3 regions of the Blautia sp. HCN-20427 genome follow, and region 1 is predicted to be linked to each of the others. Evidence: predicted binding sites of a transcription regulator. Region 1 holds the regulator's gene; each other region holds the start of a gene.

Region 1 (10,841 bases):
GTGTATGTAAATACAGTAAAAAAGATGCCCCATGTATTTGGTGCGGTTTACCAGATTGGGATGGCTGCCAGTAAAATTATGCGGAAATCTCCGGTGTATTATGTCAATGCAAAAATGGGAAAATATTTAAAGGACTATTTAGAGACAGAAAATTTTGATGCTATTTTGATGCCGCATCTATATCCTGCGGAAACCATTACTTATATGAAACGGCAGGGAATAAAACTGCCGCTGGCGGTGGCGGTTATGACGGATTATACCTGCATTCCCTTCTGGGAAGAGACGGAATGTGATTATTATGTGGTAGCCCATGAGGAAATGGTGGCAATATGTGTGAAAAGAGGAATACCGGAGGAAAAATTACTGCCTTTGGGAATTCCGGTCAGCGGGAAGTTTTCCAGACGGGCGGATAAAGACAGGGCGAGAGCTTACCTTCACCTGCCTTTAGAAGGCGTAAACTATCTTTTAATGGGCGGCAGCATGGGGGCTGGAGATTTGGAAAAACTGACTCAGCAGTTTTGCAGAACAAGGGAAGAAGGGGAATATCTCACGGTCATCTGCGGCAATAATAAAAAAATGTTTCAGAAAATGAAGAAAAAATACAAGCAGGATTCTTTTATTTTTGTTGTGGGAAAGACCCGGCAGATGGAGGTTTATATGAAAGCCTGCGATATGCTTTATACAAAGCCGGGCGGGCTGACCTCTACAGAAGCGGCAGTATCCGGGATTCCCATTGTGCATACAGCACCCATACCGGGATGTGAGACGGCAAACAAACGGTTTTTTGTAAAGCATGGCCTTTCCATTGCCCCGAGAACTGTGGAGGGACAGGTGAAAAAGGGAAGAGAATTATTAAGAGACCGAGAAAAAGCAGAAGCCATGCAGACAGCGCAGCAGCAGGTGATACCGGGAGATAGTGCGGAGAAGATTGTTGCGTTACTGGAGGAAAAGAGAGAGGTGACAGCGGAAAACAGCAATGAAATGGATATCCTGATTACACGAAACAGCCACAAGCCATCGAACAGCTTTATGGAGAATTCAAAGAAATGAATTGATCAGCAAATTAAATGGAAAAAAGATTTTAGTAAAAGGAAATCATCATAAAAAATATGATTCAGAATTGTTTGAAGAAATTGGAATTAGAAGATATGATGTGGGTGTGGATGCAAATGGCCATTGTCCGGTATCGGTGAAGCGGATTATAGAGTTGAAAATGATACCGTATGGCTTTCGATTGATCAAATGGCAGAATTATTTCAACGTGATAAAAGTGTTACAGGGAAGCATGTAAGGAATATTTTCAAAGAAGGAGAATTAAAGAAAGAATCAGTTTGGGCAAAATTTGCCTATACTGCTTCGGATGGAAAAACATATCAAGTGGATTATTACAATCTCGACATAAAACGTTCAGATGTGGGTTACTTTTAAAGAATGAATAGAAAGAGGAGAATTTATGGATCATTTTGAATTAGTATCAGAATATGCCCCTACCGGCGACCAACCACAAGCCATTGCCCAGCTTGTAAAAGGATTCAAAGAAGGTAATCAATGTCAGACTTTACTGGGGGTTACGGGATCTGGAAAGACATTTACCATGGCAAATGTTATAGCAGCCCTGAACAAACCGACATTGATTATAGCGCACAATAAAACCTTGGCTGCTCAGCTCTATGGAGAATTCAAAGAATTCTTCCCGAATAACGCCGTCGAATATTTCGTGAGCTACTACGATTACTACCAACCCGAAGCCTATGTCCCATCATCTGACACCTACATCGCCAAAGATTCCGCAGTCAACGATGAAATCGACAAACTTCGTCTTTCTGCCACTTCTTCTTTAAGCGAGAGAAAAGACGTTATCATTATTTCCAGTGTGTCCTGTATCTATGGAATCGGAAGCCCGGACGATTATCAGAACATGATTATTTCCCTGCGTCCCGGCATGGAAAAAGACCGTGACGAGGTTATCCGTCAGTTAATAGACATTCAATATGACAGAAACGAAATGGATTTTCACCGGGGAACTTTCCGGGTGCGAGGAGATGTTTTGGAAATTTTTCCGGCAGATTACAGCGACACAGCTGTGAGAGTAGAGTTTTTCGGCGATGAAATTGACCGCATTACAGAAATTGATACGCTGACAGGAGAAATCAAACGCTCCCTGAGTCATATAGGAATTTTCCCTGCCTCTCATTATGTAGTGCCCATAGAAAAAATACGGAAAGCTGCAGTGGCCATTGAAGAAGAATTAAAAGAGCGGGTGGATTATTTTAAAAGTGAAGACAAGCTCTTGGAGGCCCAGAGAATTTCAGAGAGAACCAACTTTGATATAGAAATGCTGAAAGAAACAGGGTTCTGTTCCGGTGTAGAAAATTATTCCCGTCATCTTTCAGGTCTGAAGCCGGGACAGCCGCCGTTTACCTTGATAGACTATTTCGGAGATGATTTTCTGATTATTATTGATGAGTCTCATAAAACCATACCGCAGATTCGGGGGATGTATGCAGGTGACCAATCCAGAAAGCAGACTTTGGTGGACTATGGGTTCCGTCTGCCTTCCGCGAAGGACAATCGTCCTTTGAACTTTGAAGAGTTCGAGGATAAAATTGACCAGATTCTCTTTGTGTCGGCAACGCCGGGGGAATATGAAGAAAATCATGAATTGCTCCGGGCAGAGCAGATTATCCGCCCTACCGGCCTGTTAGACCCAAAGGTGGAAGTGCGTCCGGTAGAGGGGCAGATTGATGACCTTATCGGAGAAGTGAATAAAGAAGTAGAAAAGGGAAATAAGATTCTGATTACGACACTGACTAAACGCATGGCTGAGGATTTGACAGAGTATATGAAGGATTTGGGAATCCGTGTGAAATATCTGCACTCAGACATTGATACTCTGGAGAGAACCCAGATTATCCGGGATATGCGCTTAAATGTTTTTGATGTGCTGGTGGGAATCAACCTTTTGCGGGAAGGGCTGGATATACCGGAAATTACACTGGTCGCGATTCTGGATGCAGACAAAGAGGGATTTCTGCGCTCCGAGGTATCTCTGATTCAGACTATTGGACGTGCGGCCCGCAATGCGGAGGGAAGAGTAATCATGTATGCAGATGTAATGACAGACTCTATGCGCCTTGCTATGGATGAAACTATGCGCCGCCGGACTCTTCAGGAAAAATATAACGAAGAACACGGCATTACGCCAAAGACCATTAAAAAGGCAGTTCGTGACCTTATCAGCATTTCCAAGGCAGTAGCAGAGACAGAAGACAAGCTGATGAAAGACCCGGAATCCATGAGCCGGAAAGAACTGGAAAAACTCATTGGACAGGTGCAAAAACAGATGCAGACCGCAGCCGCAGACCTGAATTTTGAAATGGCAGCACAGCTGCGTGATAAGATGATAGAACTGAAAAAGAATCTGGAAGAACTGGAAGACTGAAATTCTTTCCGGGAAAATTCTAAAATAATTATAAAGCCCTTGACAAATAAAACCTCTGGTGCTATCTTAAAAACATAGATATTAGCACTCCACTTAAATGAGTGCTAACAACAAAAGAAAGGAGCAAAAGATGGAAGTCATAAGTGAACTGGATGAAAGAAAACGAAAAATTTTAAAAGCGATTATCCAGACTTATTTGGAAACCGGCGAACCGGTAGGCTCCAGGACCATTTCCAAGTACACGGATTTGAATCTTAGCTCCGCAACTATCCGCAATGAAATGTCAGATTTGGAGGAGCTGGGATACATTATTCAACCTTATACCTCCGCCGGAAGGATTCCTTCGGATATGGGTTACCGCCTTTATGTAGACGAACTCATGAAAGAAAAGGAAAAGGAAACCGCAGAAATCAAGGAACTGATGATTGAGAAAACCGACAAAATGGAAAAGGTTTTGAAACAGGTAGTCAAAGTCCTGGCATCTAACACGAATTATGCTACTATGATTACCAGTCCCACTTATCATCGGAATAAGTTGAAATTCCTGCAGCTTTCCAGAGTCGGTGAAAGCCAGCTGCTGGCGGTGGTGGTCGTAGAGGGTAATCTGGTGAAAAATCATATTATTGATTTGACAGAGCCCATGGATGATGAGACCGTTCTCAAGCTGAATCTTCTGTTGAATACGCAGTTAAACGGGCTTTCTATTGAGGAAATTAATCTGGCTATGATTTCCAGATTAAAGGAGCAGGCAGGAATACACAGTGCAGTAATCAGCAGTGTCATTGATGCCGTAGCGCAGGCCATTGCACCGGACGAAGAAGACATGAAGATTTATACCAGCGGAGCAACCAACATTTTCAAATATCCGGAACTGGCAGATACTTCAAAAGCAAGTGAATTGATTTCCGCATTTGAAGAGAAACAGGCGCTGGCAGAGTTTGTAAAGGATACTGCAGAAAGTGAATACGGTAGTGAGAATACGGGGATTCAGGTATACATTGGCAATGAGAGTCCCGTGAAGACTATGAAGGACTGCAGTGTTGTAACCGCTACCTATGATTTGGGCGAAGGCATGCAGGGAACCATTGGAATTATAGGACCGAAGCGGATGGATTATGAAAATGTAATGGATAATCTGAAAACGCTGAAAAATCAGTTGGACAATATATTTAAGAAAACATAGAAAGGCGGTATGAGATTCGTGTCAGAAGAAAAAAAGGAGTATAATACCATGGAAGAAGGAAACATTTCCAGTAAAGAAGCAGGAGAAATTCTGGAAGAGGATGATGTGAATCTGGCAGAAGAGGCAGTTTCCAAGGAAGAAAGCTCGGAAACAGAAGATTCTGCAGCAGAACAGGAAGAGAAAACATCTGAGAAAAAAGGTCTTTTCGGAAAAAAGAAAAAAGATAAAAAAGACGAAAAGATAGAAGAACTTACCGATATGGTAAAACGCCAGATGGCAGAATTTGACAATTTCCGTAAACGGACAGAAAAAGAAAAAGCTTCCATGTATCAGGTAGGCGCAAAAGAAATTGTAGAAAAAATTCTTCCGGTAGTGGATAATTTCGAAAGAGGCTTAGCAATGATACCGGAGAATGAAAAAGAAAATCCTGTTGCTACAGGAATGACTCAAATTTATAAGCAACTTATGACGGCTTTTGATGAGATGGGCGTAAAGACAATAGAAGCGGTGGGACAGGAGTTTAACCCGGATTTTCACAATGCGGTCATGCATATAGAAGATGAAGAAGCCGGAGAAAATGTGATTGTAGAAGAATTCCAGAAGGGTTATATGTATAAAGATTCTGTGATTCGCCACAGCATGGTGAAGGTGGCAAATTAACTTGAAACATTCGGTTGAAAAATCATGCGATATTCATCTCACAGGAGCAATCCTGGAAGATTTTATCTTATAAATTACAGACAATCCATCATAGAAGAAAAATTCAGGAGGAATTTATCATGGGAAAGATTATAGGTATTGACTTAGGTACGACAAACAGCTGTGTAGGTGTTATGGAAGGCGGACAGCCGGTAGTTATCGCAAACGCAGAAGGAGCAAGAACTACACCTTCCGTAGTAGCATTTACAAAATCAGGAGAAAGACTGGTTGGTGAACCTGCCAAACGTCAGGCAGTAACCAATGCAGACAAAACAATCTCTTCTATTAAGAGACATATGGGAACCGATTATCGAGTTGCGATTGATGATAAAAAATATTCTCCACAGGAGATTTCTGCAATGATTCTTCAGAAATTAAAAACAGATGCAGAAAACTATCTGGGTGAGAAAGTAACAGAAGCTGTTATCACAGTTCCGGCTTACTTCAACGATGCTCAGCGTCAGGCTACAAAAGATGCAGGTAAAATTGCAGGACTTGACGTAAAACGTATTATCAACGAGCCTACAGCAGCAGCTCTGGCTTATGGTCTGGATAACGAAAAAGAGCAGAAAATCATGGTATACGACTTAGGCGGCGGTACATTCGACGTTTCTATCATTGAAATCGGTGATGGTGTCATTGAAGTATTGTCTACAGCAGGTGATAACCGCCTTGGTGGTGACGACTTCGACCAGAAAGTTGCAGATTACATGATTGCTGAATTCAAGAAAAATGAAGGCGTGGACTTATCCGCAGATAAGATGGCTATGCAGCGTATCAAGGAAGCTGCTGAAAAAGCAAAGAAAGAACTTTCTTCTGCAACAACTACCAATATCAACCTTCCGTTTATCAGTATGAATGCCAACGGACCACTGCACTTTGATATGAACCTGACAAGAGCCAAATTTGATGAATTAACACACGATTTAGTAGAGAGAACAGCAGAACCGGTAAAACGCGCTTTGTCAGATGCAGGACTTTCCGCATCTGAACTGGGTCAGGTACTGTTAGTAGGTGGTTCTACACGTATTCCTTCTGTACAGGATAAAGTAAAACAGCTGACAGGCAAAGAGCCAAGCAAGACTTTGAACCCGGATGAATGTGTAGCACTTGGTGCATCTGTACAGGGCGGTAAGCTTGCAGGTGATGCAGGTGCCGGAGATATCCTTCTTCTGGACGTTACTCCGCTGTCTCTGTCTATTGAAACCATGGGCGGTATTGCGACAAGACTGATTGAGAGAAATACAACAATTCCTACAAAGAAGAGCCAGATTTTCTCTACAGCAGCAGATAACCAGACAGCCGTTGATATCAACGTTGTACAGGGTGAAAGACAGTTTGCCAGAGATAATAAATCTCTTGGACAGTTCCGTCTGGACGGTATTCCGCCAGCAAGAAGAGGTGTTCCTCAGATTGAAGTTACCTTTGATATTGATGCAAATGGTATTGTAAATGTATCCGCTAAAGATTTGGGAACAGGGAAAGAACAGCACATCACTATCACAGCAGGTTCTAATATGTCTGACGACGAAATTGATAAGGCAGTAAGAGAAGCTGCTGAATACGAAGCACAGGACAAAAAGCGGAAAGATGCTGTAGATACAAAGAATGATGCAGATGCCATGGTATTCCAGACAGAGAAAGCTATGGAAGAAGCCGGAGATAAGATTGACGCAAACGATAAGACAGCAGTAGAAGCTGACCTGAATGCATTGAAAGATGTTCTGGCTAAATGTGCAAATGTGGATGAAATTACCGATGCACAGGTAGAAGAAATCAAAGCAGGAAAAGAAAAACTGATGCAGAGCGCACAGAAACTTTTTGCAAAAATGTACGAACAGGCTCAGGCACAGGGTGGTGCACAGGCTGGTCCGGACATGGGAGCAGGCGCACAGGGCGGTGCCTCTAATGAAGCGTATGGCGATGATGTGGTAGACGGAGATTACAGAGAAGTTTAATCTGCGGTGTATAAAGTGAATCAGTAAAGGCATAGACATGGGGTGTTTTCGGGCAGCCCATGTCTATGTGCTTCGATATACAGAAAGGGACAAAACCAATGGCAGAAAAGAGAGATTACTACGAAGTCCTGGGCATAGACCGGGGCGCAGATGACTCTGCGATTAAAAGTGCATATCGTAAACTTGCCAAAAAATACCATCCGGATGTGAATCCGGGAGACAAAGAGGCGGAAAAAAAGTTTAAAGAGGCAACGGAGGCATATGGTGTTTTAAGCGACCCGCAGAAGAGGCAGCAGTATGACCAATTCGGTCACGCGGCATTTGAACAGGGCGGCGGCGGTGCCGGAGGCTTTGGCGGTTTTGGCGGCTTTAACGGCGCAGACATGGGTGATATTTTTGGCGATATTTTCGGTGATTTGTTCGGTGGCGGCGGAAGAAGACGCCCCAATAATGGTCCGATGAAAGGGGCTAATGTCCGTGCAGCCGTGCATATTACGTTTGAGGAAGCTGTTTTCGGCTGTGAAAAAGAGTTGGATTTAAACTTAAAAGATACCTGTAATACTTGCCACGGAACGGGTGCAAAGCCGGGGACTTCTCCGGAAACCTGTCCGAAGTGTCACGGTTCCGGACAGGTGGTTTATACCCAGCAGTCCATGTTTGGCACTATCCAGAATGTGCAGACTTGTCCGGAGTGCCAGGGAACCGGTAAGGTGATAAAGGAAAAATGCACAGATTGCCGCGGTACAGGATTTGTTTCCAGCCGTAAGAAGATTAAAGTTACCATTCCGGCAGGAATTGACAATGGACAGAGCATTCGTATCCGGGATAAGGGTGAACCGGGATTAAACGGTGGTCCGAGAGGGGATTTGATGGTGGAGGTTATTGTAGCACGCCATCCGATTTTCCAGAGACAGGATATGAACATATTCTCGACTGCGCCTATTACGTATGCTCAGGCAGCTTTAGGCGGTGAGGTACGCATCAGTACAGTGGACGGAGATGTTATGTATGATGTGAAACCGGGAACGCAGACGGATACCAAAGTAAGACTGAAAGGTAAGGGTGTACCTTCTCTGAGAAATAAGAATGTCAGAGGAGATCACTACGTGACTCTGGTAGTACAGGTTCCCACCAAATTAAATGAAGAGGCCAAAGAGGCCTTGCGCAAATTTGATGAAGCCTGTGGAAACCGCCCTTCTACTGGCGAGAAAAAGAAAAAATTCGGTGAAAAGCTGAAGCAGGACATTAAAGATATGTTTGATAATTAAGAAAGAAGCAGACTGCTGTTTTGACAGAAAAACCTGTCGGGCAGCAGTCTTTTTCTATGGCTTTCCATATTGCAATTCGGATTTTTTTCCTCTATAATAAATATCATGTGTTTTCTGTATGGGAAACATACAGAAACAGAGGGAGAAAATGAGAATTTATGAGTGGAGTAGTAGTGCTGCAGCAAATGGCGCTGATATTTCTTTTGATTTTAACCGGTTTTGTCCTGTACAGGAAGCAGATAATATCCGAACATGCCTCCAAAGATTTGTCTGCGCTGGTTGTCAATATCTGTTCTCCGGGATTGATTATTGTCAGTATGTTTGAAGACTTATCGTCTGTATCCAGAGACAGTGTGTTATTTGTGGGAATGATAGGTATCTGTTTTTTTCTGTTTTTAAGTGTTTTGGGACTGCTGTTTGTAAAAATACTCAAAGTTTCTGCGCAGGAAAGGGTATCCTATATACTCATGACCGTATTCGGCAATCTGGGATTTATCGGAATTCCGGTAGCGTTGGCAATTATTGGGCCAGAATCCATGGTATATGTGATTGTGTTCAATTTTTTGTTTAATGTGTATATTTATACTTTTGGCGTTATGCTGCTGAAAAAGGGAACATCTGGTGTAAAAACTTCTTTTCGGGATATGTTAAGTCCGGGACTTATAGCTTGTATGGCGGCTTTTTGCATCTATTGGTTTGACATACAGCTTCCGGAGGCTGTAGAAACTGCAGCCGGTTATTACGGCAATGCCTGCACCCTGCTTTCCATGCTGGTTATCGGCATTTCCATGGCAGATATGAAGGTGAAAAGCGTACTGAAAAATACCAGGCTGATGTTGTTTACCCTTTTGCGGTTTGCAGTCTTTCCCATACTGCTGGCTCTGCTGTTAAAGCCGCTGCTTCCGGATTTTGTCATGCGGGCCACCATTGTGCTTATGGCAGCCCTTCCGGTAGGCAATCTTTCAGCCATGCTGTGCAATCAATACGGAAAGGATTCCCGGATAATTGCAGAAGGTATTATTGTGACAACCCTGCTTTCTGTGGTAACAATTACAATTACGTTTTTGTTTGTTTGATACATATAAATAGTTTATATAGAGGAGAGGAAACGATGAAGTGGAAAAAATTCAGAATAAAAACAAAAACAGAGGCTGAGGATATGATTATCAGTTCCCTTTATGACATTGGACTGGAAGGGGCTCAGATAGAAGACCATGTTCCTTTGACCACACTGGAAAAAGAGCAGATGTTTGTGGACATTCTTCCGGATATGCAGGAAGATGACGGCATTGCTTACCTGAGCTTCTTTGTGGAAGAGACAGAAGACGGCGAACTTTTGATGAATGGAGAAGTGACAGCTCAGGAGGACATTTTAAAAGCCGTGGAGGAAGAACTGGACAGCCTGAGAACTTTCATGGATATCGGGGAAGGTTCCATAGAAATCGACGAGACAGAAGACATTGACTGGATTAACAACTGGAAACAGTATTTTAAACAGTTTTATGTAGATGACATTCTGATTATTCCCTCCTGGGAAAAGGTGAAGAAAGAGGATGAAGGCAGAATGATTATTCATATTGACCCGGGAACGGCTTTTGGTACAGGTATGCATGAAACAACACAGCTTTGTATCCGCCAGTTAAAGAAGTATGTGACAAAGGATACAGAACTTCTTGATGTGGGAACCGGAAGCGGTATTCTTTCCATTGCAGCCCTGAAAATGGGGGCGAAGCATGCGGTTGGTACAGATTTGGATACCTGCGCAGTACCGGCTGTAGAAGAAAACAAAGAAGCCAATGACATTCCGGAGGCTGCTTTTGATATGATGATTGGAAACATTATTGATGATAAGGAAGTACAGGATACCGTGGGATATGAAAAATACGATATCGTAGTGGCCAATATCCTGGCCGATGTATTAGTGCCTCTGACTCCGGTAATTATCCATCAGATGAAAAAAGGCGGTATCTACATCACTTCCGGTATTATTGACAACAAAGAGGAAACCGTGGTAAATGCGGTGAAAGCTGCAGGACTGGAAGTGCTGGAAGTGACCTATCAGGGAGAGTGGGTGTCTGTGACAGCCAGAAAGAACTAGGAGAAATCTATGTATCGTTTTTTTGTGGAACCCCGGCAGGTGGGAGAAAAGGAAATTCGTATTCAGGGCTCTGATGTCAATCATATCAAAAATGTGCTTCGCATGAAGCCGGGAGATGAAATATTCATCAGCAGCGGAGAAAATACGGAATATACCTGCTATATTGAAGATATGCAGGAAGAAGAAATTCTGG
Region 2 (10,841 bases), on a different contig from region 1:
ACCCGTGAAATGATGATACAGTTTAAAAAAGGACTCCTTTAAACCAAAGGAGCCTTTTTTCTACATATATTTTTCCGTAAATTCAGCGGCACAAAGAGGTTTGCTGTAATAATACCCCTGTCCGTAATCACAGCCTGCTTTCAGAATAAAGGCTTCGTCTTCCCAGGTTTCCACGCCTTCTGCCACAGTCGTCATGTTCATTTTCTTTGCCAGCTGTGCAATCTGTTCCATCACAATCTGCTGCTGCCATTTTTTATGACCCGGCATTTCCATCAGAAACGCTCTGTCCAGCTTCAATTCATCAATTTCCAGACTGCACAGAATGTTCAGAGAAGAGTAGCCGCTGCCGAAATCATCCATGGAAATCTGGAAGCCCTTTTCTTTCAGTTCCCGGATTCTGCTGTTTAATCCTTCTGCATCCCCAAGAGCCAGGCCCTCCAGAATTTCCAGGGTAATCATCTTAGCCGGCACATGGTACCGTTCCATGATTTCACACAGATTTTCCACATATCCGTCCTTGTAAAACAACAGTTTGGACTGATTGACCGAAATGGGAATGGCTTCCTTTCCTTCATCCATCCACTGGCGAATCTGACGGCATGCCAGCTCTACCATATACAAATCCAGTTCTGTACAGAAACCATTCTGCTCAAACAGCGGAATAAACTGATCCGGAAAAATCATCCTGCTGCCGCTTCTTCGCTCTGTCCAATGCAAACATGACATGACTCATAAGTTCTTCCCGCTTCACAAAACTGCCGTTTATCTCTGCCCCGGTCACCACCCCTGCATAAATCATCATGCGGTACTGCCGGTTGTAGTGCAGAAAGAAATCACGAATGTGCTCTGTAATCTCCTCCAGACGCCTCTGCACAAGGTTTTCATCTGAAGTTCTCATGAGTATGTAAAACTTATCCGCAGTTTCCCGGCAGAAGAACTCTCCCTCAAAAACTGCCTCATCCAGCACCTTTTTCACATAGCACAGCAGCTGGTTAGCCACTTCATCTCCAAAAGTCTCATTGATAAACTTAAACTTGCGGATGTTCATGGCCACCAGACTGAAATCCCGGGTACTGGCAATGGTTTCTTCCAGCATGTGGGAGAACTTCACCATATTATAACTGCCTGTCAGCTGGTCATAATAGGCAAACCGCAGAAGTGCTCTGCTGTTTCGCTTCATCAGACGGGCGCCATACAGGATACACATACCGGAAAGAGCCAGAAGCAGGAAGAAAATAATCCTCGTAATCAGAAGGTTCTGGTACAGTGGCTCGCTGATTCCCCGTTCTGTGGCAGTCAGCACCAGATACCAGTCATGAACCCCTACCGGCTCTGCAAACATCCGGCAAGTCTGCCCATTCTCATTGACCTCCATAAATTTACTTTTTCCCTGTTCCAACATGTTCTGAAATGCTGTCCGCTCTTTTTCAGAGAGAAGAATATCAGAAACAGAGTCTGCCTGATCTCCGGACTGGGCAGGCAGAAAAAATTTTCCGTCTGTCCCCATAACCCGAACCTTTGTCTGTTCACTGAAACCACTTTTAATACTTAATACATCAAAAAACACCGACGTGCTTTCACAGGCCGTCAAGGCGCCTACCACCGTTCCATTTTTCTGTACAGGAACTGCATACGCAATGAAATCTTCATCTGCTGCGCTGTCATGATAGACATCGGAAACCACGCTTTTCCCGTCCCAGGCTTTCTGAATGCTCTCATAGAAAGTGGAATCCGTCTCTTCTGCCTTCATATTTTCTTCCATGGCGCCATTGACGGTTACGCGGATTCCTGTTCCGCCCTTTTCAAAGTATCCCATCTGCAGGAAGCTGTTCTCATTGTTGGATTCATACAATCCCTTTGCAAACTGGCTGCTGTCTATGGTTCCGCTGAACTCCATAAAACTTGACAGGGTATAAAGAGTTTGCAGGTCTGTGTCAATTTTTCTGTTGATATTGGTTCTATGCCTGTTTGTCTCTGTCACAATCTGATCTTCGATTTCATTCTGAAACGTATGATTCAGCAGGATGGAAATGCCTCCGCTTCCCATTAAGAGCACAAGACTCACCAGAGTAAAGAAAAGTGTTATCTTTCTCAGACGCTTCTGCATTCCTCTTTCATCCATTTTTATATCCCCTCTCTTATGCAATCCAATATTGATTCCTGTGTTTGTTTTTCACCTCATAAAGCGCTCTGTCAGCCCTTTCATAAAGGCTTTCAAACGTAATTCCTTCTTCCACAAGGGCAATGCCTATGGAAGCGCTGACTGTCACTTCTTTTCCGTCTTTTTCGTAGGTTTTTACCAAAATTCTGTTTATCTTCTCCGCGCAGAAACGAATATCCGCTACGCTCTCCGCATCCTTGATAAACAGCATAAACTCGTCCCCTCCGATTCTGCATATCAAATCCTTGGCTCGGATAACGGATTTCAGGCTGGCTGCTGCTTCATGCAAGGCCTTATCTCCTACTATATGACCCAACGTATCATTCACTTCTTTGAAATGATCCAAGTCCAAAAGAAACAGAGCACATAGGTCGGAAGTATTTTCTTTTTCCTGTTCTAAATATGCTTCTACTTCTGGTTCTTCAAGGCTGCTCTGGCCTGATCCTGAATCACCGTTACATCCGTTTCAGAACTGTCGCCAAAGCTGATACCTCTGCGAAACCGAATCTTATATTTCGGTAAATCCATCCCCTGAAAGGTATTAATCTCCCTTACTATGGCATTTAACCGCTCCTGGATAACCTGAAAATTCGTTTCCTTCATACATAAAAAGAAATGATCCATTTCTGTCCGGGTAACAAACTCTCTGTCTTCTTCTTTTAACGCCTCCGCCATTACAGCATAAAAATAGCGAAGCAGTTTATCTCCGTTTTTTGCGCCCAGATTTCTGTTCACAATCTTAAAGTCCACCGAATCCATCATAACAATGGCATACTGTTCTGCAATATGCTTTCTGCAAAGCTGCCGATATTTTATCTGAAACTCCAGCTTATTGATTCCTCCGGTCACCTCATCGGAAAAAGCCAGGTGTTCCAGTTTCTTTTCCCCCTCGCTGTAGCTTTTAAACAGCAGGAAAAATAAGCGCCGAACACCAGCATAACCACAACCAGATTTCCCATCATTTTCACTACGTAAGAATCAGAAAAACCGGAAAACAAATCCGCAGAAACAATGGTTACAGCTGTCCATCCTCTTCTTTCCAGAGGCTCGTAAGCCAGGTAATACCTCTTATAGCCGGGCAGAAGGATACGGAAAACGCCGCCCTTGTGGTTGCTGATATTTTCTTTCATACGTTCTGCATTTTCCAGAATCTCTTTATCTTCCTTCTGTCCTACGACAAGATTCCAAAACGCCATGCTCTCTTCTTCCCCGGAAGACAGAAGTACCTGCTCCGTTTTATCTACCACATAAGTACTGCTTTTTTCCTGGAACGTTTTAGACATCATAATACTTGTTATTTCTTCTGACGAAGCTGCTGCCCACAAAGTTTTTTCTTCACTGGCGCTGCCTGTCTTTACGGCATAGACCATTCGTTCCTCTTCCATACAGGACGCACAATGTCCTTCTCTTAATTCCTGCCCAAACACATCGTTTTCTGTCAGTTCTTCCCTGTTTACATCCTCAAAACCTTTTCCAGCAAGCTGTACCTCTCCTGTTTTATCATCATATAGCGCAATAAAATCAAAACCATACAGCTTCCTCTTAGTCTCCAGGTAACTTTCTATATCCATCCCGGGGTTTTTCTTCTGTCAGAGTCTCGGCCAGTCCCGTCATCATGGCTGTATTGCTGCTGATTTCCATGTCTATCATATCAGCCCGCTGCTCCACATAATTCCTTACATATTCTTTTGTGGTTTTGGCATCCTTTGATTTCATTTGAATGGTACAAACTACAGAATATATAACAATTCCCAGGGAAAGCATCCCCAGCAGCAGCATGTGAACCCGCACTTTCAGCCTTCTGCCGCCCATACTGTTCAGATACTTCTTTTTCTCTTTTTTGTATGCTTTCATATTCTTCATTTCTCCCTTGCCGGCTCTGTTTCCTTCCGGGACATTTTCTCTATGCGTCATTTTCTCTCATACTTACCCATTTTCGAGCATTATTCTAATACACTCCGCATTATTTGTCTATATGTTTCTCCAAATTTTTACAGTACCATCCTCCTAAATCCAACAGGCTGTACCTGTCTTCAAAAAGGAAAGAGCAGAAACTCCCATACGGATTTTTCTGCTCTTTCCTTTTGTTATTTTTTCTCGTAACTGCCTGGTTTATTTTGCCAGCAACAGCATAATCTCATTGCTTCGGGCTACAAATTTTGTCATTTCCTCCGGTGTCAGCTGTCTGTGGCTGATTAACGCCAAATCATAGAGCTGTTCACAGAGAATCTGTGTCTGTTCTCCTTCTTTGTGCTCCAGTACATACTGCACCAGTTTATTGTTGGCATTTAATACCAGAGTTTCCTGTCCGCCGAACATAGACGGGTCCATACCATACATATTGTACATTTTCATCATTTCCTGCATACGGCGGTTTTCTTCTGAAATCGTCATCATGGAAGATACCTTCTCGTTTTTCAGGCTTTCCACTTTCACGGTCAGATTCTCTTTTTTCAAAGCTTTTTTGAAAACTTCTGACAACTCTTTTGTCTCGTCTTCCAGATTCTTTCCTTCCTCTTTCACTGCTTCTGTCAAATCTGCATCAATGCGAAGGAATCTGACTGTTTCCTTTGCCTGCTCTACATGAGAGATAAATGCAGAGTCAATGTTGTGCTTCAGAATCACAGCATCCTGTCCCTGTTCTTTAAACAGATTGATGTACTGGCTCTGCTGTACTTCATCTGTGACATAGTAGATATTGGTCTTCTCCGGCTCTTTCTGTGCCTCGTCTTTGGTTTCCTCCAGAACTTCTTCCTTTGTATCTTCCGGTGTTTCTTTTGCATTCTCTTTGATACAGTCTTCCAAAGTCAGATATTTTCCGTCAATGTTCTTATACAGAATGTAGTCCATCATTCTTTCAGAGAACTTCGTATCTTTTAAGCAGCCGAATTTGATAAACGGATTGATGTCATCCCAGTATTTTTCATAGTTTTCTCTGTCTGTCTTGCACATACCGGTCAGCTTGTCTGCTACCTTTTTGCTGATATAGTCAGAAATTTTCTTCACGAATCCATCGTTCTGAAGGGCGCTTCTGGATACGTTCAGCGGTAAGTCCGGACAGTCAATCACACCCTTTAAAAGCATCAAAAACTCCGGAATCACTTCCTTAATGTTGTCTGCAATAAATACCTGGTTGTTGTATAATTTAATGGTTCCCTCAATGGATTCATATTCCATGTTGATTTTCGGGAAGTACAAAATACCTTTCAAGTTAAACGGATAATCCATATTCAGATGAATCCAGAACAGCGGCTCTTTGTAATCCATAAAGACTTTGCGGTAAAAAGCCTTATAGTCCTCGTCTGTACATTCATTTGGGTGCTTCATCCATAACGGGTTGGTATCGCTTAAAGAAACCGGACGCTTGTGGATTTTTACCATTTCCTTTGCAGGGGAAACTTCTACCACTTCTTTTTCGCCGTTTTCGTTCTCTTTTTCTTCGGTTTTGGCCTCTTCGTGAATGTGCTCTACAACTACATCGTCTTCTCTGACTTCGGATTCTTCTACCGTTTCATATTCCTGCGGCGCATTCGCCTTGGACAGGAATATTTCCGTCGGCATGAAGGAACAGTATTTCTCAATGACTTCTCTTGCACGGTATTCGTTGGCAAACTCCAGGCTGTCTTCATTTAAAAACAGGGTAATTTCAGTACCCACTTCTGTCTTATTTCCCTCACCGATTTCGTATTCGGTGCCGCCGTCGCAGGACCAGTGTACCGGCACAGCGCCTTCCTTATAAGAAAGCGTATCAATCTGCACTTCATCTGCCACCATAAATGCAGAATAGAATCCCAAACCAAAGTGTCCGATAATCTGGTCTTCGTTTGTCTTGTCTTTGTATTTCTCCAGGAACTGGGTTGCACCTGAAAAGGCAATCTGGGTGATATACTCTTCTACTTCTTCCGCTGTCATACCAAGACCGGTATCAATAAATTTCAGGGTTTTCTCTTCCGGATTTACGATAACCTGGATTTTGTTTTTATGATTTTCCGGGAAAGTATACTCGCCCATGACTTCCAGCTTTTTCAGCTTTGTGATAGCGTCGCAGCCGTTGGAAATCAGTTCACGGAAAAAAATGTCATGGTCTGAGTAGAGCCATTTCTTAATAATCGGAAAAATATTGTCACTATTAATTGATAAAGTACCACGCTTATTAGCCATGATAATGCATCTCCTTTTTCTTCATTTCTAAAAAACATATTAATACGCAGGGGAATAAAAGTCAAGAGAAAATTAGCACTCATTTTCAGTGAGTGCTAATAATTTATAAATTTTATATTTTGTTTAGATTTTCATTTTTCCACTTTCTGCCCTACGATAAAAATATTGGGCGGACTTTTATGCAGATTCACAATCTCCAGCACTAAAAAACCGTGCTTTTGTATTCTCCGCATAAGCCCAATAGGGGTATCAAAGGCCACATACGGCATAAGATGCAGTTTGCTTTTCCAGAACTTCTTTATGGCTTCTTTTGACAGACTTCTGCCAAGGCAGTCCGTAGCCGAAATAAAAAGGCCGCCCGGCTTTAAGACTTCATAAATTTGCTCCAGCACTTCCTCCTGATTTTCCATATAAAGCAGCACATTATAGGCGGTCACCACGTCAAAGGATTTCGCCGGAAACTTCCTATCCTTAAGGGTTCCGCAGTGAAAGGAAATATTCTGTTTTCCCAGTTCTCTGGCTTTTTGCTCTGCACGCAAAAGCATTTCCCTTGAACTATCTATTGCGGTAATTTCCTTCACGCAATCTGCCAGCTGCATGGTCACAATTCCGGTGCCGCAGCCGATTTCCAATACAGTATTTTCCTGATTCAGAAATGCCGCAGACCGCTTTACTGTCTTTTTGTAGGCATTTTTATAAACCTCCAGAACCTGGCTGTCAAACATCCGGGAGCGCTTGTCCCAGAATCCGGATCCTTGTTTTTCTTTCATATTCTCCACGCTCCTTTCCGGTCATCTTAAAAACATACGCAAAAGCTGCTTTTTCCCTTTGGTATAAGGCTGATAGCGAATGGGCAAATCCAGCCAGCCGGCTTTCTTTACCATACTCTTGGTATGGCTGAAAGTGTCAAAGCTCTTCTTTCCGTGGTAACTTCCCATACCGCTGGCTCCTACTCCTCCAAAGCCCATGCGGGAAGTAGCCAGATGAATAATGGTGTCATTCACACAACCGCCGCCAAAGGAAAGATTCCTCAAAATCCTCTGCTCTGTGTCCGGATTTTTCGTAAAAAGGTAAAGAGCCAAGGGCTTTTCTCTGTCACGGATAAAGGTTTCTGCTTCTTCTATGGTGTCATAAGTCAGCACCGGAAGCACCGGACCGAAAATTTCTTCCTGCATAACCGGGGAATCCGGAGAAACATAATCCAGTACAGTAGGGGCAATCCGCAGACGCGCTTCCTCGCCAAATCCCCCTTCCAGAATTGCCTCGCCTTTGATAAGTTCCAACACTCTGTGGTAATGCTTTTTGTTTATCATTTTGGGATAATTGGGATTCTCCAGTGGATTTTTTCCCAGCATTTTATGAATCCACATTTTTACATAGTTCAGGAAAGGCTCTTTCACACTTTTCTGCACCAGAAGATAATCGGGAGCCACACAAGTCTGACCGCTGTTCAAATATTTCCCGAATACCAGACGCCTGGCCGCCAGTTTCAAATCCGCCGTTTCGTCTACGATACAGGGACTTTTTCCACCCAGTTCCAAGGTCACCGGCGTCAGATGGACAGCTGCTTTTTCCAGTACCAGCTGTCCCACCGCTTTTCCGCCTGTGAAGAAAATATAGTCAAAACGCTGCTCTAAAAGGCGGCTGTTCTCTTCCCTTCCCCCCTCTACCACGGCTGCAAACTCCGGTGGAAACACTGCCGAAAGCATTTTTTTCAGCACTGCCGATACATGGGGCGCATAGGCAGACGGCTTCACAATACAGCAGTTTCCTGCGGCAATGGCGCCAATCAGCGGTTCCATACACAGCATAAACGGATAATTCCAGGGAGACATAATCAGTACCACCCCGTATGGTTCTGTCATTTCAAAACTTTTTGCCGGAAACTGGGCCAGAGGAGTCGGCACCCCATTTGGCCGCATCCAGGCGGAAAGGTGTTTTTTCACATAAGTCAGTTCGGAAAGCGTCAGTCCCACTTCGGTCATATAGGCCTCAAACTCTGATTTCCCCAGGTCTTTTCGGAGAGCCTGATGAATTTCCTTCTCATACCGTCTGATTCCTTTTTCCAGCCTTTCCAGTGCTTTCTGACGAAATTGCGGGGTTTTTGTAATGCCTTTTTGAAAAAAGGCGCTCTGTTTTTCTACCAGACTGCTGATTTCCATCTTGCTATCACACTCCTGTTCTCTTATTCTTCTGCCGGATATCTGTCTTTATTTTACCACAAATACAAGGGAAAAAACAGCCGGAGAATTCTTTCTCACTTTCCGGCTGCCATGTCCCGGTACATAACCACAACATCCTGCTCCTTTAACACCGTTTTTCCATCCGGAATAATGGCCTCCTCCCCACGAATAACCATGGCAATCAGTTCGTTTCTGGACAAATGCAGCTGGGCTATGCTTTTGTTGCACCATTTATCCCCTGAAAGAATACGCTTCTCCTGGAGCTGCTCCGTCTCATTGGTATTATAAGGCGGCACACTGAGAATCACACTGTCCCCGGCACAGATTTCTGTATTTCCTTTTGTCAGTATCATTTCCTCTCCCCGTTTAATCATCAAAGCCAGAGAGCCCGTGGGAATGTTCACCTCTTTTATTTTCTTTCCATCCCACTCATGCCCCTGGGGAATATACATGCGCATAAGCTGCAGCGAAGTTTCTTCCTGATAATCGTTAAAGGTTTTGCTTACATCCGCGGTATCATCAATCATAGACAGCTTCTGCGCCACCTTGGGCAGAAACGTTCCCTGAATGGCTATAGAGAAAAGAGAAACCATAAACACAATGTGGAACAAATCCTGCTTCATAGAAATCCCTGCCGCTACGGCGGTAATGGCAAATACTGAAGAAGAGGCACCGCGAAGCCCTGCCCAGGAAATCAGCCAGCACTGCCGGTTGCTGCATTTCATAGGCTTTAAAAGTAAAAAGACAGCCACCGGCCTGCTGATAATTGTCAGAAAAGCCACAATAGCAAGCGCTGTGGGAATGATTTCCGGCATCTGATGCGGAAAGGTTAAAAGTCCGATTAAAAAGAAAATCAATATCTGAGCCAGGCTGGTAACGCCGTCAAAAAACGGAATCAGTATCTCCTTCTTTTTGATTTTGCTGTTTCCCATAAGAATACCGAAAAGATACACACTCAGAAAAGCATTGCCCCCCACAAAAGAAGTCAGACCATAGCAGCCCAGCACCATGGCAATCACAAAAACCATCTCCAGCCCTTCCGCAATCAGACTAGTCTTTGCCATAATAAAGACGCAAAGCTTCGCCAGCACCAGTCCTACCAGAACACCGAAGATAATCTGCATGGCAATCACAGCCGCAATATTTCCGGATTTTCCATTTGTCATAATTCCAATGGCTATAATCGTGAGAAGATAGGAAATGGGGTCATTGCTTCCGCTTTCCACCTCCAGAAGTGACGCTGTCCCATCCTTTAGGTTCAGCTTCTTTTTTCGCAGAATGGCAAACACACTGGCTGCATCTGTAGAAGACAGCACGGCGCCAATCAGAAAACTCTCTTCAAAAGAAAACTTTAAAACTACATTGCAAAGCAAAGCCGTAATTCCGGCCGTAATGAAAACACCTGCTGTAGACAGGGTAACGGCCTTTCCTGCAATACTCTTCGCCGCCTCCCACTTGGTATTGAATCCGCCATAAAACATAATAAATACAAAAGCCACCGAACAGATTCTTTCTGCCAGTTCAAAATTTTCAAAAGGTACTTTAAAAATACCGTCACTTCCGAAAAGCATGCCGATAAACATAAACAGTATCAGCGCAGGCATACCCAGCCTGTCCGAAAACTTTTCTGCAAGCACGCAAAGCAGCATAATCAAGGTGATTCCCAATATAATTCCTGTCATCTCATCTCTCCCATCTGTAAATCATTCAGAAAAAGGCTGCTGCATGTCTTCTATGAACCTTTCATCAGAAATCATGCAGCAGCCTCTTTTTTCCTTTTTATTTATCCTTCTACAATCAAATACTGACCGTTTGGCAGTGGGAAAACTTCACTGGCGTCCTCCAGTTCTTCCAGGGACATATCCTCTACGTCCATGCCGTTTTCCTCAAAGTACACTCTCACTTCTTCCAGTGAATCCACCACAGCGGCCATGCAGTCCTCTAAAAAGGCCTCCGCCTCTTCCTCTGTCTCTGCCACAGGCTCTGTAAAAAGCTGCTCCTGATTTCTTAAAAATGTTAAAATACACTCTTCGCTGTACTCATTCATACCAATTTCCTCCCTGTTTTATCACTTTTTCCAGTACCGTTTCCACTCTGTCGGTTACTCTTCCGGCGGTTTCCCGCACTTCCTTCCTGGCCTCTCCCACGGCAAAGCCATAGGTCACTTCCTGCAGCATTTCCAAATCATTGAAATTGTCGCCAAAAGCCGCGCAGTTCTCATCAGACAAAAGAAGGTGTTTCTTCAGCACCCGAAGCCCGTTTCCCTTATCTGCGCTTAAAGGCATCATATCCAGCCAGGAAATCCCGGAAGTCACTACCGTGGCTCTGCTGCCAAA
Region 3 (10,841 bases), on a different contig from region 1:
GCCCTGGGAGTCTGTGATTCGTCCGTCATCCAGCACCTGCAGAAGTACGTTAAAGACATCCGGATGAGCCTTCTCGATTTCATCAAAAAGCACGACGGAATACGGTTTTCTTCTGACAGCCTCTGTCAGCTGGCCGCCTTCCTCATATCCCACATATCCCGGAGGCGCCCCGATAAGTCTGGATACGGAATATTTCTCCATATACTCACTCATATCAATGCGAACCATATTCTGCTCATCATCAAAAAGCGTTGCTGCCAAAGTTTTTGCCAGTTCCGTCTTACCTACACCCGTAGGTCCCAGAAACAGGAAGGAACCAATGGGCTTTGTGGGGTCTTTGATACCCGCCTTGGAGCGGATAATGGCGTCTGTCACCCTGGTGACACCCTCATCCTGTCCGATGACTCTCTTGTGCAGTTCATCTTCCAGGTGCAGAATCTTACTTCTCTCACCCTCCGTGAGTTTTGCCACCGGAATTCCTGTCCAGCGGGAAATAATTCTGGCAATCTCCTCATCCGTAACACTTTCGTGCACCAGAGATAAATCCTGATTTTTCACCCGCTCTTCCTCTGCTGCCAGCTGATTCTGCAATTTGGGAAGTTCACCGTACTGCAGCCTTGCCGCTTCGTCCAGGTCATAATTTCTCTGAGCTTTCTGAATCTGGTTATTCATGTCCTCTATCTGCTCTCTTAATTTCTGCAGACGCTCCACCGTGGATTTTTCATTGTCCCACTGGGCTTTCTGAGTATTAAAAGCGTCCCGCAGTTCTGCCATTTCTTTTTGTAAATCTACCAGACGATCCTGGCTCAGCCGGTCATTTTCCTTTTTCAGAGCCGCTTCTTCGATTTCCATCTGCATAATCTTCCGGCGCATTTCGTCCAGTTCCGTAGGCATGGAATCCAATTCGGTCTTAATCAGGGCGCAGGCCTCGTCCACCAGGTCAATGGCCTTATCCGGCAGGAAACGGTCGCTGATATAACGGTCGGAAAGAGTTGCCGCAGCCACCAGGGCGCTGTCCGTAATCTTTACTCCGTGGAATACTTCATACCGTTCTTTCAGTCCACGAAGAATCGAAATCGTGTCTTCCACTGTAGGTTCATCCACCATAACCGGCTGGAAACGACGTTCCAGTGCCGCGTCTTTTTCAATGTATTTGCGGTATTCATCCAGGGTTGTAGCGCCGATACAGTGCAGCTCGCCTCTGGCCAGCATCGGTTTCAGCATATTTCCCGCATCCATGGCGCCGTCTGTCTTTCCGGCTCCTACGATCAGGTGCAGCTCATCAATAAAGAGGATAATCTGCCCTTCGCTCTTTCTGACTTCTTCCAGAACGGCTTTCAGACGTTCCTCAAACTCACCTCTGTATTTGGCGCCTGCCACCAGAGCGCCCATATCCAGAGCGAAAATTTTCTTATCCTTTAAGCCGTCCGGCACATCTTCCTGCACAATACGCTGGGCAAGCCCTTCCACAGCCGCTGTTTTACCCACACCGGGTTCACCGATAAGCACCGGATTATTTTTCGTCTTTCTGGACAGAATCCGAATCACATTCCGGATTTCACTGTCCCTGCCGATAACCGGGTCCAGTTTCTGCTCTCTGGCTTTTTCCACCAAATCCTGTCCGTATTTATTCAAAGTATCGTAAGTGACCTCCGGATTGTCTGTGGTGACTCTCTGGTTTCCTCTCACGGTACTTAAAGCCTGCAGGAAACGTTCCTTTGTAATACCATACTCCTGCCAGATTTTTTTCATAGACGGGCTGGGGTGATTCAAAAGCGCCAGAAGCAAATGCTCTACGGAAACGTATTCGTCTCCCATATTAGATGCCTCGTCCTCCGCACTCACAAGAGCCTTATTCAGGTACTGACCGATGTAAGGCTGACCCCCTGAAACCTTCGTTCTGGCATTTAAGGCCTGCTCCACACGGTCCAGAAAATGCTCTTTCTGAATCTCCATTTTCTCAATGAGTTTTAAAATCAGGCTGTCCTCCTGATGTAAAAGGTTATATAACAAATGTTCCTGCTCCACTTCCTGGTTGCCGAATTCATAAGCAGTCTTCTCTAAGTTCTGAACAGCCTGAAGTGATTTCTGTGTAAATTTTGTAATGTTCATAAAATCCCTCCGTTTTGGTTATCCTATCTTCGGAAGAAACTCCGAATGTTGTTTACTTGTTCTATTTATATTATAACAATATCACATTCTGTTAGCCAGGTCAAGGGTCGAGTGCTAATTTTTTTGAAGTTTTTCAACCTTGTCATTCTATTCCTGCGATACTCTTTGACTTTTCATCATAGACTTCTTCACACCTTTTCCACTGATTTCTCTGCGCCTTATTGCAGCAGTATTTCCGTCTCCCTGCAAACAGCATTTCAAAAAAACCGACAGAATCACACAGATTCCATCGGCTCCTCTTTTTCCTTTATTCTCATTTTGTCCTGATACATCTGTTCGTCCGCCCGTTTCTGTGTATCCCTGATGTCCTTATCCAGCTTAGGGTCAAACTGCGCATATCCCACAGCAAGGGCTACCGGCACTTTCAGCTTATCTGCGTATTTTCGGAACCTGTCCTTTATGCTTTCAAGAAGCGCTTCCGGCTCAGGCTGGTTCTCCATCAGCAGGACAAATTCATCACCGCCGTAGCGGTACGCTGTAATCCGGGCTGACTCCACACTTTGTAAAATCTTTGCCGCATTGATAATGCAGCTGTCTCCTATATCATGTCCCAGACAGTCATTGGCCAGCTTCAGGTTATTGACATCAATGACCACCACAGTCATACCTTCCATCCGCTTCCGGGCATTCAGATTCTCTCTGTCTGTTTCATAGGAATTTCTATTCTTCAGCTTTGTCATAAAATCCGTATTCGCCATATCCCTGTATAAGGGATTGGAAATTCTCCGGAAAATCAGAATGGACGCGGCAATAGCAATCCCACAGAAAGTCACGCACACCGCACTTACCGACTTGGACACTTCCTGAAAAGTCGCTGCCTCTACATCCGCTGCAAGTTCAATTCCAAGAGCCCCGATTACCTTCTCATCCTCATCGTGCAGGGGAAAATAAGCAATAAATATGTCTCCCCAGTCCGTATCCATGATTTTATCCGGCAGTACCATTTCTCCTTTCAGTGCGCTTTCCAGTTTTTCCTGTATTTCCACCTCAATCAGGTCTCCCGGATAACGAAAATCATCTGCTGTTTCGGGCAGACCATCCACTACATACACTAGCTTCCCTGCATCATTTTTCTTCGCCGTATACAGATACCTTAAGTCACCGATATCCCGAACTTCTTCCATCTGATTCTTGAGTTTTTGATAGCTTTCCTTATTCATATCTTCTTTGCTGTTAATATCTGAAAACGTCTCCGGCGTCAGTTGGTGCTCAATATATTCCTGTATGTTTTTCACACGTCCGGTCAGACTTTTTAGTACGGAACGATAATAAATCTGAGTGGTCACGAAATATATAGATAAACTGGATAAAATCAATATCGTACTCAGCAGCATTGCTACCTGCCGGTCTACTCGTGAAAAATACCTCTTTCTCATTTGTATACTCCCTTATTGTATATATCCTTGCCCATTTTAACACAAAAAGAAAAAACAAGGAATCCTTATCCTATCCTTTTTTCCTTTACCGCGGCTTTTTTATTTATTATGACTTACTTCTGTCTTTCTTTTCCGGTATCTGCATGTACAATTTACCGAAAAATGGAACTGCCCCTGCAGTCCCATTTTCCCGTCTATTCTTTTTCTGTTTTATATTCTTGCAACTTTGGTGTCTCTGGCAGCTTTGGCTACTGCTTTCGCCACTGCCGGGCCTACTCTTTTGTCAAAAGCTTTGGGAATAATATAATCCGGGGTCAGTTCCTCTTCTGTAATCAGTCCTGCCAGAGCATCTGCTGCCGCAATCTTCATTTCATCATTAATATCTTTTGCCCTCACATCAAACGCTCCGCGAAAGATTCCCGGGAATGCCAGAACATTGTTAATCTGGTTCGGGAAATCGCTTCTGCCTGTTGCTACCACTTTCGCTCCTGCTGCTTTGGCCTCTTCCGGATAAATCTCCGGAACCGGGTTGGCGCAGGCAAAAATAACTGCATCCTTTGCCATGCTCTCTACCATTTCCTTTGTCACTACTCCGGGTGCAGATACACCGATAAAGACATCCGCACCCTTCATCTGCTCTGCAAGGCTTCCTGGCTTTTTCTCCAGATTGGTGATTTTACTCATCGCTTCTTTTACTGCATTCATGCCCTCTTTTCTGCCTTCGTAAATCGCTCCGTTTCTGTCACAGAGGGTAACCTTTTTATATCCTGCTTTCAAAAGCAGTCTGGCAATGGAAATTGCTGCCGCACCGGCGCCGTTCATAACAATGGAAACGTCCTCTTTCTTCTTGCCAGTCAGCTTCATAGCATTATTTAAGCCTGCCAAAGTAATCACTGCCGTGCCATGCTGGTCATCATGAAAAATAGGAATATCACATTTCTCTTTCAGTTTTTTCTCGATTTCAAAACATCTGGGAGCCGCAATATCTTCCAGATTGACACCGCCGAAAGAACCGGAAATCAGGTAAATCGTATTTACAATCTCATCGACATCCTGTGATTTAATGCAGAGAGGAAATGCGTCTACATCTCCGAAAGCTTTGAACAACACACATTTTCCCTCCATAACCGGCATTCCGGCTTCAGGGCCAATGTCTCCCAGTCCCAAAACGGCAGAACCGTCTGTAACCACCAGGCACATATTCCATCTTCTGGTAAGTTCATAAGATTTCTCTACATCCTTCTGGATTTCCAGACAAGGCTGTGCCACACCCGGCGTATAAGCCAAAGACAGGTCATCCTTGGTTTCTACCGGCACATTTGCCACAACCTGAATTTTTCCTTTCCACTCTTTATGTAATCTCAATGATTCTTTTGCATAATCCATGATACGTCCTCCTAATCCCTACTTTTTCCGTCTATGGGTTTGATTAATAATTTCCTGTGAAAAACGTTCCGTCTCCGGGCAGTTCATAGTCCTTAAAATAAGAATGGAAATCCAGCTTCAGATAAGCACAGAGATTTGCCAGTTCCGCCATAGTATTGTCATTTACAGGAATTCCGTTCTCCCTTCTGTCCTTTTCTGCAAAAATTTCCTTTTCTCCGTGGGTGTAGATTTGGCTCTCGCCTTCTGCTTTCGGACTTTCCCGTAAAGCTTCCAGATATTCGGATAAGTGTGCCTTAATTTCCTCCGGGTTTCCGAAAATCTCTGGATTTATTGCTGCAAATCCATGACAGATACCTGTTTTATCCGGGAAAGTACAGCATTTTTCTGAGGTAACCCCCATAGAAAAAATAGAACTGAATAATTCGCACAGCATACCGTATCCATATCCTTTATGACTGCCGCTCACTTCCTTATTTCCTCCCAGAGGCATAATACCGCCGCCGCGTTTGGAAACAATATTTTCCAGTACCGTGGGCGCCTGTGTGCTTTCGTGTCCGTTTGCATCCAAGGCCCATCCTTGCGGAAGAGGTTTGTTCATCTTATTGTACATTTCCAGCTTTCCTCGGGTTACCACCGTGGTAGAACAGTCAAAGAGGAAAGGATAGGGGTCTGCCGGCATAGCTACCGCAATGGGATTGGAGCCCAGCATGGCTTTTTTCCCGAAAGTAGGCACCATAATCGCTTCGGAATTGGTGCAGGCCATTCCCAACAGTCCCTGGTCGCTGGCCATCTTTGCGTAGTAGCCGGCAATTCCAAAGTGGTTGGATTCTCTTACTGTCACAATACCGATTCCCGTTGTCTTCGCTTTTTCAATCGCCTTATTCATGGCAAAAATAGAAATCAGCTGTCCCATACCGTTGTGTCCGTCAACCACTGCAGAAACAGGTGTTTCAAACACTACCTCCGGTTTTTCCTTTGGGTGAATCGTACCTTTTTCAATTCCTTTGTGATACCGCACCATACGCTGCATACCGTGACTTTCTATTCCGAACAAATCCGCAGTCAGCAGTACATCTTCGATTTCTTTGCTTTCCTTTTCACTAAATCCAAAAGCTCTGAACACATCATAACAAAAATGTTCCAGAACCGGATAACTCCATTTTACATATCCCATAACGTGGCCTCCTGGTATTCCATTATCTTTATTGGTATTACCAATCTTTAAACGAATTATACCACCACAAAATACAAAATGCAATGGAAAAAAGAGAAATAATGCCTGTAAACTACCTGGATATAAAAAAAGCCGCCGCATTTTTTTATGCAACAGCTTTTAAGCTCCGTTTCAGACCTGTGTATTCTCTTTTTTCCGGTCTATTTCCAATATATAATTTTCTATGGTTTTCATATGCTCCTTCATGCAGATTTCAGCATCTTCCTCCCGGTGCTCCACAATTGCGTTCACCAGTTTCCGGTGCTGTTCATCCATCTGTGAAACGGAATGTTGTTTCTGCATCATATAGCTTCGGATTCCTGTAATGATGTTTTCCGTCAACTGGGCGGAGGCGCTCATTACGGAAAACAGCATGGGACTTTGCGCCATTTTTCCGATTTTGATATGCAAATCCCGGTCTAAGTCTCCTCTGACTCTTTCTTCCTCTGCCGCGTCCAGTCTGGCCAGAATCAGCTGGAGTTCTGCGGCGTCCACCGGTGTACAGTTTCTGGCAGCCAGACGGGCAGCCTCTACTTCTAGAGCGCTGCGAAGCTGCTGATTATGGTAAACGCTGCTGTTGTTTAACCGCAGCAATATGGACAGCGGCTCGATGAGACTGTTTTCCAGGTTTTCGGATACATAACTTGCCCCTCCCCACACCGTCTTGATAATCCCCAGCAGAGCCAGGGTTCTTAACACTTCCCGCACCACAGGACGGGAAACCCCTAAGGCCTCTGCCATATTCCGTTCTGCCGGAAGCGCATCTCCCTTTTTCAGAGTTCCCTCTTTGATATTTTCAATAATCTGGTCTAAAATTTCCTCAAAAGGATTTTCCTTCTCAATTTTTCTAAACATAGCTTCCTGCCTTTCTCTTTCTATAGACAGTATATAACAAGCACTGCCTGTCAGCAAGAACCCATTTTCAGAGAAAATCCCAACTTTTATTTCTTTTCCCGCACTTCTGCGGCTTCTGCGTGTCCCATGAGACCTTCGCCCTTTGCCAGTCTTGCCACCAGCGGCGCCAGTTCTTTCATGGCTTCTTTTGTCATACTCTGGTATGTGCAGGTTTTTAAAAAGGTGCCGACCCATACGCCGCCTGTATAACGGGCTGCCCGGAGAGTGGGAAGCGTGTGGTTGGTTCCGGAAGCATAGTCTCCAAACACCTCTGCCGTATTTTCACCAATAAAGAGAGAACCATAGTTGTAAAGCTTTTCCGCCATTTCTTCGGCGTTTTTCATATTGACTTCCAGGTGCTCCGGCGCATAGGCATTTGCCAGGTCTGCCATCTCTTCTTCACTGTCTGCCAGAATCACTTCTCCGAAAGTATTCCAGGATTTCTCTGCAATTTCTGCGGTAGAGAGCATGCTCAGTTCCTTTTCTACTGCTTTTATCACTTTCTCTGCAAATTCCTCATTTGTGGTTACCAAAATTCCCTTTGCATTAGGGTCATGTTCAGACTGCGCCAACAAGTCTGCGGCCACCACCTCCGGGGTTCCGCTGCCGTCTGCCAGCACCATGACTTCGCTGGGGCCTGCCACAAAATCAATGCCAACCTGACCGTAACACTGGCGTTTCGCTTCTGTCACAAAGCGGTTTCCTGGTCCGACAATCATATCCACGGCCGGAATTTCCTCTGTCCCGTAGGAAAAAGCAGCCACTGCCTGGGCGCCTCCTACGGCATAAATCTCATCCACGCCTGCAATGTCCATGGCAACCAAAGTCTTGGGATTGATAGCATTGGTTCCTTTCATCACCGGAGAACAGGCTGCCACCCGCTTTACCCCTGCGGTTTTTGCAGGAATAATCAGCATTAACGCTGTAGAATACAGGGGATAATTCCCACCGGGCACATAACAGCAGCAGGATTCCACCGGAAGAATCCTGTGTCCTAAGAAAATTCCCGGCATGGGGCTGAAATTTGCCAAAGGCTTTACCGTTTCTCTCTGTGCTTTGGCAAATGCCCGGATATTTCCTGCCGCTTTCTTTAAGTCCTCAATCTCCTGCCCGGTAAGCTGGCTGTATGCCTTCTGTATTTCTTCCCGGCTTACCTGCAGCCTTTCTCTGGTGCAGCCGTCAAACTGCAGATTATAAGCTTTTAAGGCTTCGTCTTTTTTGCATCTTACTTCCTCTATCATGCGGCTTACCGTTTCTGTAAGATTTTTTCTGTCCTCTTCTGTTCTCTTTACCGCTTCTTTTAAAACTTTCATCTCCACACACTCCCGTTCTGATTTTTCTGTCTTCGGCTTTTCTTTCTGGAAACATTGTAAAACCTTTAGTTTCCCCTGTGTCAACGGTCTTTTTTCGGGATATTTTTCCAAAACCTTGAGTATACTAAAGATTTATGCTACAGTGGTTTTATCAAAACCGGGAGGTCCTTTTCATGCGTATCGGTGAAGTATCCAGACGTTACCACATCTCCGTGGATAACCTTTATTACTATATTAATTACGGGCTTTTAGTCCCCCCTAAGCCCAGGGGCCAGTATGTATTTGATGAAACTGTACTTCAGGATTTGGAATGGATTCTGGAATTAAAAGAACTGAATTTTACCCTTCGGGAAATCCACATGCTGCTTTCCCTCAAGCGTATTTCCGGGCTGGCGGATTCCCAGGATATGGAAGAATTAAAGGCTGTTTACGAGGGCAAGCGGGAATTCTGCCTGCAGGAAATCAGCCGAAAACAGGAAATTATCCGAAGACTTGATGAAAAAATCGCGGCTCTGAAAGAAAACCAGCCCGACCGGATACCGCAGACCGGAGTCCCGGTGTCTACCCTGCCTCTTTTGTGCTGCCCCGTGTGCGGAAGTTCCCTGTCCTTAAAAGACGTGGAAATGAATCCCCGTTTTCTCTATGGAGGCGCCCTTTCCTGCTCCTGCGGCTACCAGGCCCGGATTCAGAATGGAATCCTTATGACGCCCAACAAGAATACCAACCTGCAGGACACCCCGGACGTTACCAGAGAACTTTACAAAGATTTGCCTCCGGAGCTTATCACCATGTTTGAGCGTTCTTACCAGCAGATGTTGAAGCAAATGGAAGAAACCAGTCTCCGGGGAAAGGTGGTTGCAGAAACCTATATCAACGCCTGGTTTTTTATGCATAATCACCTTTCCGCCCTGCCAAAGGACAGCCTGTATCTCGTCATTGACAAATACCCGGAAACCCTGCTGATGTACAAACATCTCATTGAAAAACAACGCCCGGATCTGGATATTTTATATCTGGCAGACAGCAGCACACGATTCCCTCTAAAATCAGAATGTATAGACGTGCATCTGGATTTCTTTGCTGCAAATGAGCACAATTTTTATCATGACACCTTTTTGTATGAACGGCTTCTGCCTTATCTGAAAAAAGATGCAGACCTTATCGGCACTTACTTTTACTTTGAGCATGCTCAAAAGTCCATGAAGCTGCTTTTAAGCCAGTACCCTGAATCCTCGGAGAAAAATTTCAATCTGCATTACTTCCGGGAAGAATTAAAAAACAATGGATTTGAACTGCTGTATCAGGAAGACTGCGGCTGTATTACTGATTCGGGCAATAACCTGGGATTTGGGTTTCATGTAAAGGGTGAAAAAATGCACCTTCTTCCGTATCATGGAAAAAGGTGCCGGTAAGAGGCGCAGTCACAGCGAGGCCGTCTGTATTTCCTGATAAATTTCCAGCATGGCCTCCTGATAAGCCGCCCGTTTTCGTTTCTGTATCCCTTCTTTAATGCCCTGCAGTTCCTGCATATAAATATGCTCCAGCTTTTTTATCCGGCTCTCACTCAGTCTTACAGAAGACAGATACTGCTCATACCACTGCGCCTCATACTTCCAGAAATGCAGCGCCTCTCCATATCGCTCTTTCAGCCTCTGGGCAATCAAAAGCCCTTCCGGGTCAAAATCTCCTGCATACCAAAACCTGTGGTTTTCTTTCAGAAAATCCAGCAAAAGCAAAGTCGCAAGCCTGGGCTGTCCGCTGACGCAGACTGCTGCACAAGCTGGGTTCCGGCTTGTCAGAACGGAAAACACGGCCGGATTTTCTACTACATAAATTTCTTTTTGCTGTGCCCTGATTTCGCCGATTTCCCCAAGGGTGCGCAGAGTCAGACGCACAGGTTCCTGTTCTCTCAAAAATCCTTCGATTCCTTCATGCATACTCCCGTCTTGTTTCCATGCATGAAGACCATAAGCCAGTGTTTCATTGGACAAGTCATCTTTTAGAATCCCTGCCTGATACAGCAGATGATTCCTCTCTTCTGCCGGGGAGATTCCTTTCTCATAACTGCCTGGAAACTGATGTTTCAGGAATAAAATTAAGAGTTTTTCTGCTGTTTCTCCGGTATCAAAGTAATGAGGATTTCCCGTTGTCTGAGCTGCAAATACTGCCAGAAGCTGCCTCTTTTTTATGTGGTTAAGCTGCTTTGAGGCCCTCATAACACTCTCCAGAATTTCCTCCAGTTTCGCAGGATTTTCCCGGTACTGCTGCATCAGAAGCTCATACCCGCTCCCGCGATTTTCCAAGACCTCCTTCAGCCATTTTCCTGCCGGATTTTCTTCCTGGCCTTCCAGAATTTCTGCAAAACAGGCGTTCCTTTTTTCCTCTTCTTTCTGCTTTTCTTCTTTCTTCACAGTCAGTTTTTTGCCGAAATAAGCCCGCAGAAGCGTTTCCCCGGAAATCCCGGAAAACCGGCTTTCACCAAGGCGT

What was found. Region 1 encodes HrcA, which represses chaperone genes, less so after heat shock. Its sites were predicted from a motif close to TGTTAGCACTCNNNNNNNNNGAGTGCTAACA; they were not measured.
Region 2: a site for HrcA is predicted at 6,393-6,423, ahead of htpG (molecular chaperone HtpG). Genes of this name have one in related genera too.
Region 3: a site for HrcA is predicted at 2,202-2,232, ahead of clpB (ATP-dependent chaperone ClpB). Genes of this name have one in related genera too.

The regions. Positions count from the first base shown of each region.
Region 1 covers NZ_JBBKBX010000009.1:90,069-100,909, reverse strand. Annotated here, with positions in the region: gene WKT17_RS07580 (MGDG synthase family glycosyltransferase) at 1-1,050, shown strand, start outside; gene WKT17_RS07575 (hypothetical protein) at 1,052-1,291, shown strand; gene uvrB (excinuclease ABC subunit UvrB) at 1,454-3,442, shown strand; gene hrcA (heat-inducible transcriptional repressor HrcA) at 3,573-4,625, shown strand; gene grpE (nucleotide exchange factor GrpE) at 4,644-5,285, shown strand; gene dnaK (molecular chaperone DnaK) at 5,405-7,282, shown strand; gene dnaJ (molecular chaperone DnaJ) at 7,381-8,550, shown strand; gene WKT17_RS07545 (AEC family transporter) at 8,709-9,626, shown strand; gene prmA (50S ribosomal protein L11 methyltransferase) at 9,662-10,648, shown strand; gene WKT17_RS07535 (16S rRNA (uracil(1498)-N(3))-methyltransferase) at 10,658-10,841, shown strand, end outside.
Region 2 covers NZ_JBBKBX010000001.1:74,480-85,320, forward strand. Annotated here, with positions in the region: gene nudC (NAD(+) diphosphatase) at 1-42, shown strand, start outside; gene WKT17_RS00345 (EAL domain-containing protein) at 61-684, opposite strand; gene WKT17_RS00350 (sensor domain-containing diguanylate cyclase) at 650-2,122, opposite strand; partial or broken gene WKT17_RS00355 (GGDEF domain-containing protein) at 2,139-2,549, opposite strand; gene WKT17_RS00360 (GGDEF domain-containing protein) at 2,570-3,010, opposite strand; gene WKT17_RS00365 (hypothetical protein) at 3,007-3,732, opposite strand; gene WKT17_RS00370 (hypothetical protein) at 3,704-4,015, opposite strand; gene htpG (molecular chaperone HtpG) at 4,274-6,322, opposite strand; gene WKT17_RS00380 (class I SAM-dependent methyltransferase) at 6,454-7,092, opposite strand; gene WKT17_RS00385 (aldehyde dehydrogenase) at 7,114-8,484, opposite strand; gene WKT17_RS00390 (potassium/proton antiporter) at 8,580-10,187, opposite strand; gene WKT17_RS00395 (glyoxalase) at 10,289-10,552, opposite strand; gene WKT17_RS00400 (HAD family hydrolase) at 10,545-10,841, opposite strand, start outside.
Region 3 covers NZ_JBBKBX010000011.1:25,510-36,350, reverse strand. Annotated here, with positions in the region: gene clpB (ATP-dependent chaperone ClpB) at 1-2,112, opposite strand, end outside; gene WKT17_RS08400 (GGDEF domain-containing protein) at 2,388-3,548, opposite strand; gene WKT17_RS08395 (NAD(P)-dependent malic enzyme) at 3,759-4,934, opposite strand; gene WKT17_RS08390 (Ldh family oxidoreductase) at 4,978-6,108, opposite strand; gene WKT17_RS08385 (FadR/GntR family transcriptional regulator) at 6,280-7,002, opposite strand; gene hisD (histidinol dehydrogenase) at 7,089-8,354, opposite strand; gene WKT17_RS08375 (MerR family transcriptional regulator) at 8,528-9,766, shown strand; gene WKT17_RS08370 (TIGR02679 domain-containing protein) at 9,776-10,841, opposite strand, start outside.